2 regions of the Streptomyces inhibens genome follow, and region 2 is predicted to be linked to the other one. Evidence: riboswitches for the same ligand, from Rfam matches in the RefSeq annotation. Region 2 holds a riboswitch; the other holds the start of a gene.
The links. A riboswitch is a leader RNA that binds a small molecule or an ion and turns the genes downstream of it on or off. The one in region 2 is predicted to bind glycine.

Region 1: another riboswitch for glycine. It lies ahead of gcvP (aminomethyl-transferring glycine dehydrogenase); the one in region 2 lies ahead of gcvT (glycine cleavage system aminomethyltransferase GcvT).

What each region holds. Positions count from the first base shown of each region.
Region 1 covers NZ_CP084681.1:1,535,789-1,541,350, reverse strand. Annotated here, with positions in the region: gene ftsR (transcriptional regulator FtsR) at 1-42, shown strand, start outside; gene KI385_RS07245 (bifunctional nuclease family protein) at 96-569, shown strand; gene KI385_RS07240 (MerR family transcriptional regulator) at 758-1,363, shown strand; gene KI385_RS07235 (DNA polymerase IV) at 1,430-2,887, shown strand; gene KI385_RS07230 (PRC-barrel domain-containing protein) at 2,791-3,180, opposite strand; glycine riboswitch at 3,295-3,392, shown strand; gene gcvP (aminomethyl-transferring glycine dehydrogenase) at 3,582-5,562, shown strand, end outside.
Region 2 covers NZ_CP084681.1:6,815,093-6,820,654, forward strand. Annotated here, with positions in the region: gene glyA (serine hydroxymethyltransferase) at 158-1,417, opposite strand; gene gcvH (glycine cleavage system protein GcvH) at 1,499-1,876, opposite strand; gene gcvT (glycine cleavage system aminomethyltransferase GcvT) at 2,029-3,156, opposite strand; glycine riboswitch at 3,190-3,307, opposite strand; glycine riboswitch at 3,308-3,403, opposite strand; gene KI385_RS30960 (AAA family ATPase) at 3,664-4,347, shown strand; gene KI385_RS30965 (enhanced serine sensitivity protein SseB) at 4,473-5,273, shown strand; gene KI385_RS30970 (enhanced serine sensitivity protein SseB C-terminal domain-containing protein) at 5,334-5,562, shown strand, end outside.

The DNA.
Region 1 (5,562 bases), 5.3 Mb from region 2:
GCGGCGCTGGTGCAGAGCGCTCTGCGGGTCCAGCTGCCGTGAGCAAAAGAGTGCCCGACTACCCAAACCTGCCGGGCACGTCCTAGGGTTGCTGTGTGAACGAGCTCGACGTCGTGGGTGTCCGGGTGGAAATGCCTTCCAGCCAACCGATCGTGCTCCTGCGGGAGGTGGGAGGCGACCGATACTTGCCCATTTGGATCGGGCCAGGGGAGGCCACCGCCATCGCCTTTGCCCAGCAGGGCATGGTCCCTGCCAGGCCGCTGACGCACGACCTTTTCAAGGACGTGCTCGAAGCGGTGGGTCAGGAGCTGACGCAGGTCCGCATCACGGACCTGCGCGAGGGGGTTTTCTATGCCGAATTGGTCTTCGCCAGTGGAGTCGAGGTCAGCGCGCGTCCGTCCGATGCCATAGCGCTGGCGCTGCGCACCGGAACGCCGATCTTCGGTACCGACGGTGTGCTGGACGACGCGGGGATCGCCATCCCGGACGAGCAGGAGGACGAGGTGGAGAAGTTCCGCGAGTTCCTCGACCAGATCTCACCCGAGGACTTCGGCACCAACAGTCAGTGACGCCGGCCGGGCGAAGCGAATGATTCCGGCCAAACTATTTAGCCATTCCCCGCGCGAGGTCACGAGAAACCACTCGTAGGGTGATTATCACTCGGCGTGGCGAGCGCGGCGATCGTTGACGCACCCCGAGTGACTGCATACCGTCGATATGGCAGGTCCCGTCCGGGACGTGGAGGACGGAGGGCGGCGTGGCAATCACCGGCGACGGTATGGCGGCCGAAGGGGCGTTGCCGCTCCACGCGGGCGCGGCAGCGAACCGTGCCGCGGCACCGGCCGCGGCGGTGTCGGGGGACTGCGAGGCGCAGAACATCGGCTATCGCGGCCCGACCGCATGTGCGGCAGCGGGGATCACCTACCGGCAGCTCGACTACTGGGCGCGTACCGGCCTGGTGGAGCCGAGCATCCGGCCCGCGTACGGCTCCGGCACCCAGCGGCTCTACAGCTTCCGGGACGTCGTCGTCCTGAAGATCGTCAAGCGGCTGCTGGACACCGGGGTGTCGCTGCAGAACATCCGCACCGCCGTCCAGCATCTGCGCTCGCGCGGGCTGGCGGATCTGACGCGGATGACGCTGATGAGCGACGGCGCCACGGTCTACGAGTGCACCTCGCCCGACCAGGTCGTGGATCTCCTCCAGGGCGGTCAGGGCGTCTTCGGGATCGCTGTGGGCGTGGTGTGGCGGGACGTGGAGGGCGCGCTGTCACAGCTGCACGGAGAGCGCGTGGACACCGGCGAGACGCTGATCGGGAAGAACCCGCACGACGAGCTGGCGCGGCGGCGCCACCGGGCCGGCTGAGCCCCGCACACAGGTCCCGGCCCGGCATCGGGTCGATTGTCAGTGCCATGCGGGAGCATCGGACATGTGAGAGCCGCGCCGACGATCCTGCATCTGGACATGGATGCGTTCTATGCGGCCGCCGAGCAGGCGGCCAAGCCGAGCCTGCGCGGCAAGCCCGTGGTGGTCGGCGGGATCGGGCCGCGCGGAGTGGTCGCCACGGCGTCGTACGAAGCCCGGGTCTTCGGCGTCCGCTCGGCGATGCCCACGGCCCAGGCGCGCCGGCTGTGTCCCAACGCCGCTTATCTCACTCCTCGCTTCACCCTGTACCGCCAAGTGAGTGAGGCGGTGATGGAGCTGCTGCATGCGCTGTCGCCGCTCGTGGAGCCGCTGAGCCTGGACGAGGCGTTCGTGGATCTGGAAGCGGGCGGGGTGCCGGCCGAGACGGCCGCCGTACGGGCCGTGGGGGAGCGGCTGCGGCGGGACATCCGGTCGGCGACGGGCCTGACCGGCTCGGTGGGGCTCGCGGGCGCCAAGATGCTCGCAAAGATCGCGTCGGAGGCCGCCAAGCCGGACGGCCTGGTGGTGATCGAGCCCGGCACCGAGCGGGAGCTGCTGGGGCCGATGACGGTGCGGACGCTGCCCGGGGTGGGCCCCGCGACGGCCGAGACGTTGCGCCGGGCCGGGATCCACACCGTCGCGGAGACCGCGGAGGCCGGCGAGGCGGAGCTGGTGCGGCTGCTGGGCAAGGCGCACGGCGCAGGGCTGTATGCGATGGCGCTGGGCCAGGACGACCGGCCGGTGGTGGCGGAGCGGGACGCGAAGTCCATCTCCGTCGAGGACACCTTCGAGGTCGATCTGACCGACCGGACGCGGGTGCGGACCGAGGTGCTGCGGCTGGCGGACCGCTGTGTCCAGCGGCTACGGGCGGCCGGGCGCTCCGGGCGCACGGTAGTGATCAAGGTGCGTAACTACGACTTCTCGACGCTGACCCGCTCCGAGACGCTGCGCGGGCCCACCGACGACCCCGCGGTCGTACGGGAGGCGGCCGTGCGGCTGCTGGAGCTGGTGGACACCACGGGCGGGGTGCGGCTGCTGGGCGTGGGGGTCAGCGGGCTGGCCGATTTCACGCAGGAGGATCTGTTCGCCCAGCTGGCGACGGAGCGGGAGGCCGAGGAGCTGGCCAAGGCGGCACCGGAGCCGGTCGGGGGCGAGAGCGGTGAGCGGGAGTCCGAGGAGGAGCGGCCGCGCCGCTGGCATCCGGGGCTGGATGTGGTGCACGACGAGTTCGGCGCCGGGTGGGTGCAGGGAAGCGGGGTGGGGAGAGTGACCGTCCGCTTCGAAACGCCGTGGTCCGCACCGGGGAGGGTGCGGACCTTTGCCGTCGAGGATCCGGCCCTGCGGCCGGGGGAGCCCCTGCCGCTGGTGGGCGGGGAGCCGGGTGGTGCTCAGTCCTCCGAGCCGGCGATCTTGCCGAAGTCCTTGTCGCCGGAGCCGTTGGAGGACACCGGATCCGAGTCGGGGGAGGAGATATCCAGTCGGTAGTGGTGGTAGAGCTGGAGTTCCTGTTCGGGGGAGAGGTGGCGGCCCACGCCGAAGTCCGGGGCGTCCTTGATCAGCTTGCGGTCGTAGGGAATGTGCAGGCTCTCGCCGATCATCTTGCTGGGCTCCAGGGGCACGAACGCATCCCGGCTGAAGAGTCCGGTGCGTACGGCCGCCCACTCCGGTTCCCCCGTCGCGTCGTCGAGATACACCTCGTCGATGGTGCCTATTTTCGCGCCGTTCCGGTCGAACGCTTTGCGGCCGATCAGGCTTCGGGGATCGATATCGGTTTGCACGGCCCCTCCAATTGGTCGCAACTGCCCTGTGACAACTACCAAACGGCACATTTCATGCCTCGGCCACTCGAAGGATCCTTCGAGTGGCGCGCTGGTAGGCTGGCCAATGGCCGTAGACCCCATGCGGGAGAGTCCTTTGTCGTTCGCGACCAGGGCGCCGAAGGAGCAAATCCTCCCCGGAATCTCTCAGGCACACGTACCGCATGGACGAGGTCACTCTGGAAAGCAGGGCGGGCCACGGACAGGCACAGCGCCGGGACCCCTCCTCACCGACGGTGAAAGCCGGGCCGCCTCGCGCGGGCCGGTGAAGCTCTCAGGTTGAGATGACAGAGGGGGAGGCCGTCCGGGCACCCACGCCGTGGTGCCCCTCGAAGGTCGTACCGACCAGGAGGCCCCCGCAGATGACCACCAATCGCATCTCCTTGACCGAGCTGGAGCGCGGCATCCCCTTCGAGCACCGCCACGTCGGTCCCGACCACGAGGCGCAGGCGAAGATGCTCGCGCACGTCGGATTCGGGTCGCTGGACGAGCTCACCGACGCCGCCGTACCCGATGTGATCAAGAGCGCCGAGGCGCTCGGCCTGCCGCAGGGCCGTACCGAGGCCGAGGTCCTCCAGGAACTGCGGGGCCTGGCGGACCGCAACCAGGTGCTGTCGTCCATGATCGGGCTCGGCTACTACGGCACGTTCACCCCGCCGGTGATCCTGCGCAACGTCATGGAGAACCCGGCCTGGTACACGGCGTACACGCCCTACCAGCCGGAGATCTCGCAGGGCCGCCTGGAGGCGCTGCTGAACTTCCAGACGATGGTCGCCGACCTGACCGGACTGCCCACCTCCGGCGCCTCCCTCCTGGACGAGGGCACCGCCGCCGCCGAGGCGATGGCGCTCTCCCGCCGTATCGGCAAGGTCAAGCAGGGCGTCTTCCTGGTCGACGCCGACTGTCTGCCGCAGACCATCGCCGTGATCGAGACCCGCGCCGAGCCGACCGGCGTCGAGGTCGTGGTCGCGGACCTGACCGAGGGCATTCCCGCCGAGATCGCCGAGCGCGGTGTGTTCGGCGTGCTGCTGCAGTACCCGGGCGCCTCCGGCGCGGTCCGCGACCCGCGCGCCGTGATCGAGCAGGCCCACGAGCTGGGCGCGATCGTCACCATGGCCGCCGATCTGCTCGCCCTGACGCTGCTGACCTCGCCCGGCGAGCTCGGCGCGGACATCGCCGTCGGCACGACCCAGCGCTTCGGCGTCCCGATGGGCTTCGGCGGACCGCACGCCGGCTTCATGGCCGTACGCGAGCGGTTCGCCCGCAGCCTGCCCGGCCGCCTGGTGGGCGTCTCCGTCGACGCCGACGGCAACAAGGCCTACCGCCTCGCGCTGCAGACGCGTGAGCAGCACATCCGCCGTGAGAAGGCCACCAGCAACATCTGCACCGCACAGGTGCTGCTCGCCGTCATGGCCGGCATGTACGCCGTCTACCACGGCCCCGAGGGCCTGCGGACCATCGCCCGGCGCACCCACCGCTACGCCGCCGTCCTCGCCGAGGGCCTGCGGGCCGGCGGGGTGGAGATCGTGCACGGTGCGTACTTCGACACGCTGACCGCGCGGGTGCCCGGCCGGGCCGCCGAGGTCGTCGCCGCCGCCCGCGAGGCCGGTGTCAACCTCTGGCAGGCCGACGCGGACCTGGTCGGCATCGCCTGTGACGAGACCACCGGCCGCGCGCAGCTGGCCGGTGTCTGGGGCGCCTTCGGCGTGCAGGGCGACGTCGAGCAGCTGGACGCGGCCGTCGCCGAGACGTTGCCGCAGACGCTGCTGCGCTCGGACGAGTACCTCACCCACCCGGTCTTCCACCAGCACCGTTCCGAGACCGCGATGCTGCGCTACCTGCGCACGCTCGCCGACAAGGACTACGCGCTGGACCGCGGAATGATCCCGCTCGGCTCCTGCACGATGAAGTTGAACGCCACCACCGAGATGGAGCCGGTCACCTGGCCCGCGTTCGGCCAGCTGCACCCCTTCGCGCCGGCCGCGCAGGCCCAGGGCTACCTCACGCTGATCCAGGAGCTGGAGGAGCGGCTGGCCACGGTCACCGGCTACGACAAGGTCTCCATCCAGCCGAACGCCGGATCGCAGGGTGAGCTGGCCGGTCTGCTGGCCGTGCGTGCCTACCACCGCGCCAACGGCGACGAGCAGCGCACCGTCTGCCTGATCCCGTCCTCGGCGCACGGCACCAACGCCGCCAGCGCCGTCATGGCCGGCATGAAGGTCGTCGTCGTCAAGACCGGTGAGGACGGCGAGGTCGACGCCGACGATCTGCACGCCAAGATCGAGAAGTACCGTGACGAGCTCGCGGTCCTGATGGTCACCTACCCCTCCACGCACGGCGTGT
Region 2 (5,562 bases):
CTCGCGAATCATCAGAATTCGCCGCGATTTCGCACAAGGGGAAGGGGAAATCGAGCATGCAGACCATGAGCCCGGGACCAACGGCCCCGGGCTCACGGCCCGTTCAGCCTTCGCCCGCCGATCACCGGCGGTGCGAGGGCTCACTGCATGAGACGCGTCACAGCGACGGGTAAAGGGGGAACTTGTCCGCCAGCGCGGTGACCCGGGCCTTGAGGGCTTCGGTGTCGTAGGTGGGCTTGAGTGCCTCGGCGATGATGTCGGCGACCTCGCGGAAGTCTTCGGCCTGGAAGCCGCGGGTGGCCAGTGCCGGGGTGCCGATGCGCAGACCCGAGGTGACCATGGGGGGTCGGGGGTCGTTGGGGATGGCGTTGCGGTTGACGGTGATGCCGACCTCGTGGAGGCGGTCCTCGGCCTGCTGGCCGTCCAGTTCGGAGTCGCGCAGGTCGACCAGGACGAGGTGGACGTCGGTGCCGCCGGACAGGACGGAGACGCCGTGCTGCTTGATGTCGTCCTGGATGAGGCGTTCGGCGAGGATCTTGGCGCCGTCGAGGGTGCGCTGCTGGCGCTCCTTGAATTCTTCGGAGGCGGCGACCTTGAAGGAGACGGCCTTGGCGGCGATGACGTGTTCGAGGGGGCCGCCCTGTTGGCCGGGGAAGACGGCGGAGTTGATCTTCTTGGCGAGTTCCTGGGTGGAGAGGATCACGCCGCCGCGGGGGCCGCCGAGGGTTTTGTGGGTGGTGGTGGTCACGACGTGGGCGTGCGGGACCGGGTTGGGGTGCAGGCCCGCGGCGACGAGGCCGGCGAAGTGGGCCATGTCGACCATGAGGTAGGCGCCGACCTCGTCGGCGATGCGGCGGAAGGCGGCGAAGTCGAGCTGGCGGGGGTAGGCGGACCAGCCGGCGACGATCAGCTTGGGGCGGTGTTCCTTGGCGAGGCGTTCGACCTCTTCCATGTCGACGAGGTTGGTCTTCTCGTCGACGTGGTAGGGGACGACGTTGTAGAGCTTGCCGGAGAAGTTGATCTTCATGCCGTGGGTCAGGTGCCCGCCGTGGGCGAGGTTGAGGCCCAGGATGGTGTCGCCCGGCTTGATGAGGGCGAACATGGCGGCGGCGTTGGCCTGTGCGCCGGAGTGGGGCTGGACGTTGGCGGCTTCGGCGCCGAAGAGGGCCTTGATGCGGTCGATGGCGATCTGTTCGACGACGTCGACGTGTTCGCAGCCGCCGTAGTAGCGGCGGCCGGGGTAGCCCTCGGCGTACTTGTTGGTCAGGACGGAGCCCTGGGCCTCCATGACGGCGACGGGGGCGAAGTTCTCCGAGGCGATCATTTCGAGGGTGGACTGCTGGCGGTGCAGCTCGGCGTCGACGGCGGCGGCGACGTCGGGGTCGAGCTCATGGAGGGAGCTGTTCAGAAGCGACATGAGTCTTTCCTGGAGGAGTCAGGGGCGGGGTGGGGGTCCCCCGCTCGAGCGAAGCCGCGAGTGGGGGAGGGGCCGGACGGCTCAGCCGGTGATGAAGGCGGCGTACTCGTCGGCCGAGAGCAGCTCGCCCGGCTCGCCGCTGATCTTCAGCTTGAACAGCCAACCGCCCTCGAACGGGGCGGAGTTCACCAGCGAGGGGTCGTTGACGACATCCTCGTTGATCTCGACGATCTCGCCGTCGACGGGCGAGTAGAGATCGCTGACCGACTTGGTCGACTCCAGCTCACCGCAGGTCTCGCCCGCCGCGACCGTGGCGCCGACCTCCGGGAGCTGCACGTAGACGACGTCGCCGAGTGCGTTGGCCGCGTGCTCGGTGATGCCGACCGTCGAGACGCCGTCCTCGGCGCCCGACAGCCACTCGTGCTCCTTGCTGTAGCGCAGCTGCTGGGGGTTGCTCATGGCTCGATTCTCCTGTACGCGAGGGTGTGATCGTGAATCGGGGCACTCCCCCAGCTGCCGCTGGGGGACCCCACCCGGACGAAGTCTGGGGGAGGGTCTTGCACAGTGAGACGCGCGGGCGCGCCACTGCCGGGCCTGCCGTGGGTGAACCGCTACTTCTGCCGCTTGTAGAACGGCAGCGCGGTGACCTCGTACGGCTCATGGCTTCCACGGATGTCCACACAGACACCCTCGGTACCCGGTGTGGCGTAGGCCGCGTCGACGTAGGCGATGGCGATCGGCTTGCCGAGCGTGGGGGAGGGGGCGCCGGACGTGACCTCGCCGATGACCGTGCCGTCGGCCGCGACGACCGGGTATCCGGCGCGCGGGACGCGGCGGCCCTGGGCGATCAGACCGACCAGCTTGCGCGGCGGTTGGGTCTCGGCGCGCTCGGCGGCCGCCGCCAGCGCGGCGCGGCCCACGAAGTCACCGCCGTTGGTCGTCTTCTCGAACTTCACGACCCGGCCCAGGCCCGCGTCGAACGGGGTGGTCGCGGTGGTCAGCTCGTGCCCGTACAGCGGCATGCCCGCCTCCAGGCGCAGCGTGTCGCGGCAGGACAGACCGCAGGGGACCAGACCGACGTCCTTGCCGGCCTCGGTCAGCGCCTCCCAGAGGGCGACCGCGTCCGCCGGCCGGACGAACAGTTCGAAGCCGTCCTCGCCGGTGTACCCGGTACGGGCGATCAGCGCGTCGACACCGGCGACCGTGCCGGGCAGGCCCGCGTAGTACTTCAGACCGTCCAGATCGGCGTCCGTGAGCGCCTTGAGGATGCCGGGGGACTCCGGGCCCTGCACCGCGAGCAGCGCGTAGGCGTCCCGGTCGTCGCGGATCGCGGCGTCGAAACCGCCGGCGCGCGCGGTCAGCGCGTCCAGCACCACCTGGGCGTTGGAGGCATTGGCGACGACCATGTACTCCTGGTCGGCCAGGCGGTAGACGATCAGGTCGTCGAGGATGCCGCCCTCGGCCTCACAGATCATGGTGTAGCGGGCGCGGCCGGTCTTGACGCCGCCGATGTTGCCGACCAGCGCATAGTCGAGGAGGTCGGCGGCCTGCGGGCCGGTGACGGTGATCTCGCCCATGTGGGAGAGGTCGAAGAGACCGGCGCGGGTGCGGACGGCGACATGTTCGTCGCGCTCGCTGCTGTAGCGCAGCGGCATGTCCCAGCCGGCGAAGTCGGTCATGGTCGCGCCGAGCGCGCGGTGCGTGGCATCCAGCGCGGTGCGGCGGGGGGCATCTGTCATGGTTCTGGGCTCCCAGGCATGGGTGACAAGACGTTCTCCCCATCTGTCATCGGAACCTGAGAGGTTCACCGGGATCCCACGAACGGACCCGGTTTGCACCTTGGGTGGAGCCGTCCCGTAGGCCGGGCAGTGGCTCGCTTTTCAGATCTGCCTCGCCCGCGCGGTATAGGGGCCTGAGAGATTCAAGGGAGGACTTGCTCCTTCGGCGCCCCGCCGTGGCGGCCGGGGACTCTCCCGCGCGGATTCAAGCGGCCGGTATGGAGTTGGCGGTGCACAGGTGAGCTGAGATGTGCACGTGGCGGCCACATCATTGCACGGGATCGCCGGATACAGGAGACCCGGTCGGCGCACCGCCCACGACGTGGGCAGATCGGACAATCGCCTTGATGGGCATTACCTTTTCTTGACACTCTGCGGGTAAGGGACGGACTCCAACCGGACCAGTAGCGGGCGGGGAGGGCGATCACGGTGCACAGGGAAGCGGCATGCGCGGCCACTGCAGGGGCCGTGCCCCCGGACGCCCTGCCGGTGGCGTCGTCCGCCGGATCCCGGGCCCGGCGCCCGGCGCGGTCCGTCGTCCGCCCGGGGCGCGGCGCCCAGGTCGAGGACCTGCGCGCCGAGGAGACCGGGTCCGCCACCACCGAGCTGCGGTTTCCGGCCGGTGACCTGGTCGTGGTCTCCGGACTGCCGGGCAGCGGCAAGAGCACCCTGATGCATCGCCTCGTGCCACCGCTGGACGGGCACGGCGTCACGGTGCACCGCATCGATTCGCAGGACGTACGCGAGCGCTGGGAGCGCGGCAGGCTGCGCCGGCTGCCCTACGGCCTGTACCGCCCGCTGGTCCGGGCCGCCCACTATCTGGCGCTGCGCCGTGCGCTGCGCTCCGGCGACAGTGTGGTGGTGCACGACTGCGGGACGCTGGCGTGGGTGCGCCGCTGGATCGCGCGGTCGGCAGCGCGCGGTGGCCGCGGGCTGCATCTGGTGCTGCTCGACGTACCGCCCCAGGTGGCGCTGTCCGGCCAGGAGTCGCGGGGGCGCGGGGTATCGGGGTACGCCTTCGCGCGGCACCGCAGGGCGGTGACCCGACTGGTCGACGCGGCGGAGTCGACCCGTCTGCCCAAGGGCTTCGGCTCGGCGGTCCTGCTGGACCGTCGGGCGGCGACCGCACTGGAGACGGTCACTTTCGACTGAGGAGACGGCCGCTTTCGGTCAGCGGCGTGCACCTGTCCCCGGGCCCGCCCCCGCACGCTCCACCTCCCGCTTTCTCGTCTAGTGTTTTCGGCCAGACGGCGCGGTTTTGGAGCGGGTGGGTGCAGATGACTTTTCCGGAGCAGCAGGGGATACCGCAGCTGGCGTGGCCGGCGAATGAGCTCGAAGAGGTGCTGGGCGCTTCGGTCGGGCATCCGGGCGCCGGCGGGCGGATCGTCGAGGTCCTTGGCCGCAGCCGGGTGTGGGTGCCGCTGCCCAACGGCGGTGGCCCGGAGAGCGCCGGGCCCGGCTCCCGCGGCCTCGATCTGCCCACCGTCGAGATCGACGGTGCGGCCTATGTCCCGGTCTTCAGTTCCGAGCAGGAGTTCCTGAGGGTCGTCGGCTCGCACATGTCCTTCACCGTGGCCCCGGCCCGGGAGTTCGCCCGTGGTCTGCCGCCGCGGATCGGTATCGCGGTCAACCCCGACGGCATGATCGGCGTTCCGCTGCCGCCGCCCGCGGTGGCCGAATTGTGCCGGGAGGGGCGTCATGAATCGGGCCCGCTGCCGAGCGGCGGCCGGGTGCGGCTCTTCGAACCGGACTGGCAGGAGGAGCCGGTGGACTTTCTGGCCGCCGCCGGACTGGAGTTCTCCGGCGCCGGAATTGTCCTGAGTGCCCGACGTGCCCTGGCAAGTGTCGAGGGCGACACGCCCGCACTGTTCGTCGGTGTTCAGGTCGCGGCACCCCCCGCCGCACTGCACGACGGCAGCGCCCGCGAGACGGTCCTGGCAGCCCTCGGACGTGCGCTCGGCGCCGTCCCGGTGCCCTGGCCCGTACAGCTCGTCATGCTCGATCTGGCCCAGGGTGACCCGGTCGCGGACTGGATGCTGGAGCGTGTGCGGCCCTTCTACTCTCCGCACCACTCGTAAGCTGGTTGGATGACGGGCGGGCGCACCCACACGTGCCCTGCTGACAGAAGGGACGGACACGTGAGCGCGGGTGCGCATCAGGGACCGGCGGCGGCCGGACAGCTGGAGCAGCTGCTACAGCAGGTCTCGCCCGGCCGTTACGACGCCTATGAGGCGCTGCTGCAGGCACTCGCCGCCGGCCAGGTCTGGATGCTGCTCTGGCACGGCCGGGCCGGTATGCCCGATGCGCAGTACGGAAACATGGAGGTCGACGGCCTCGGCTATGCGCCGTGTGTGACCTCGGCGCCCG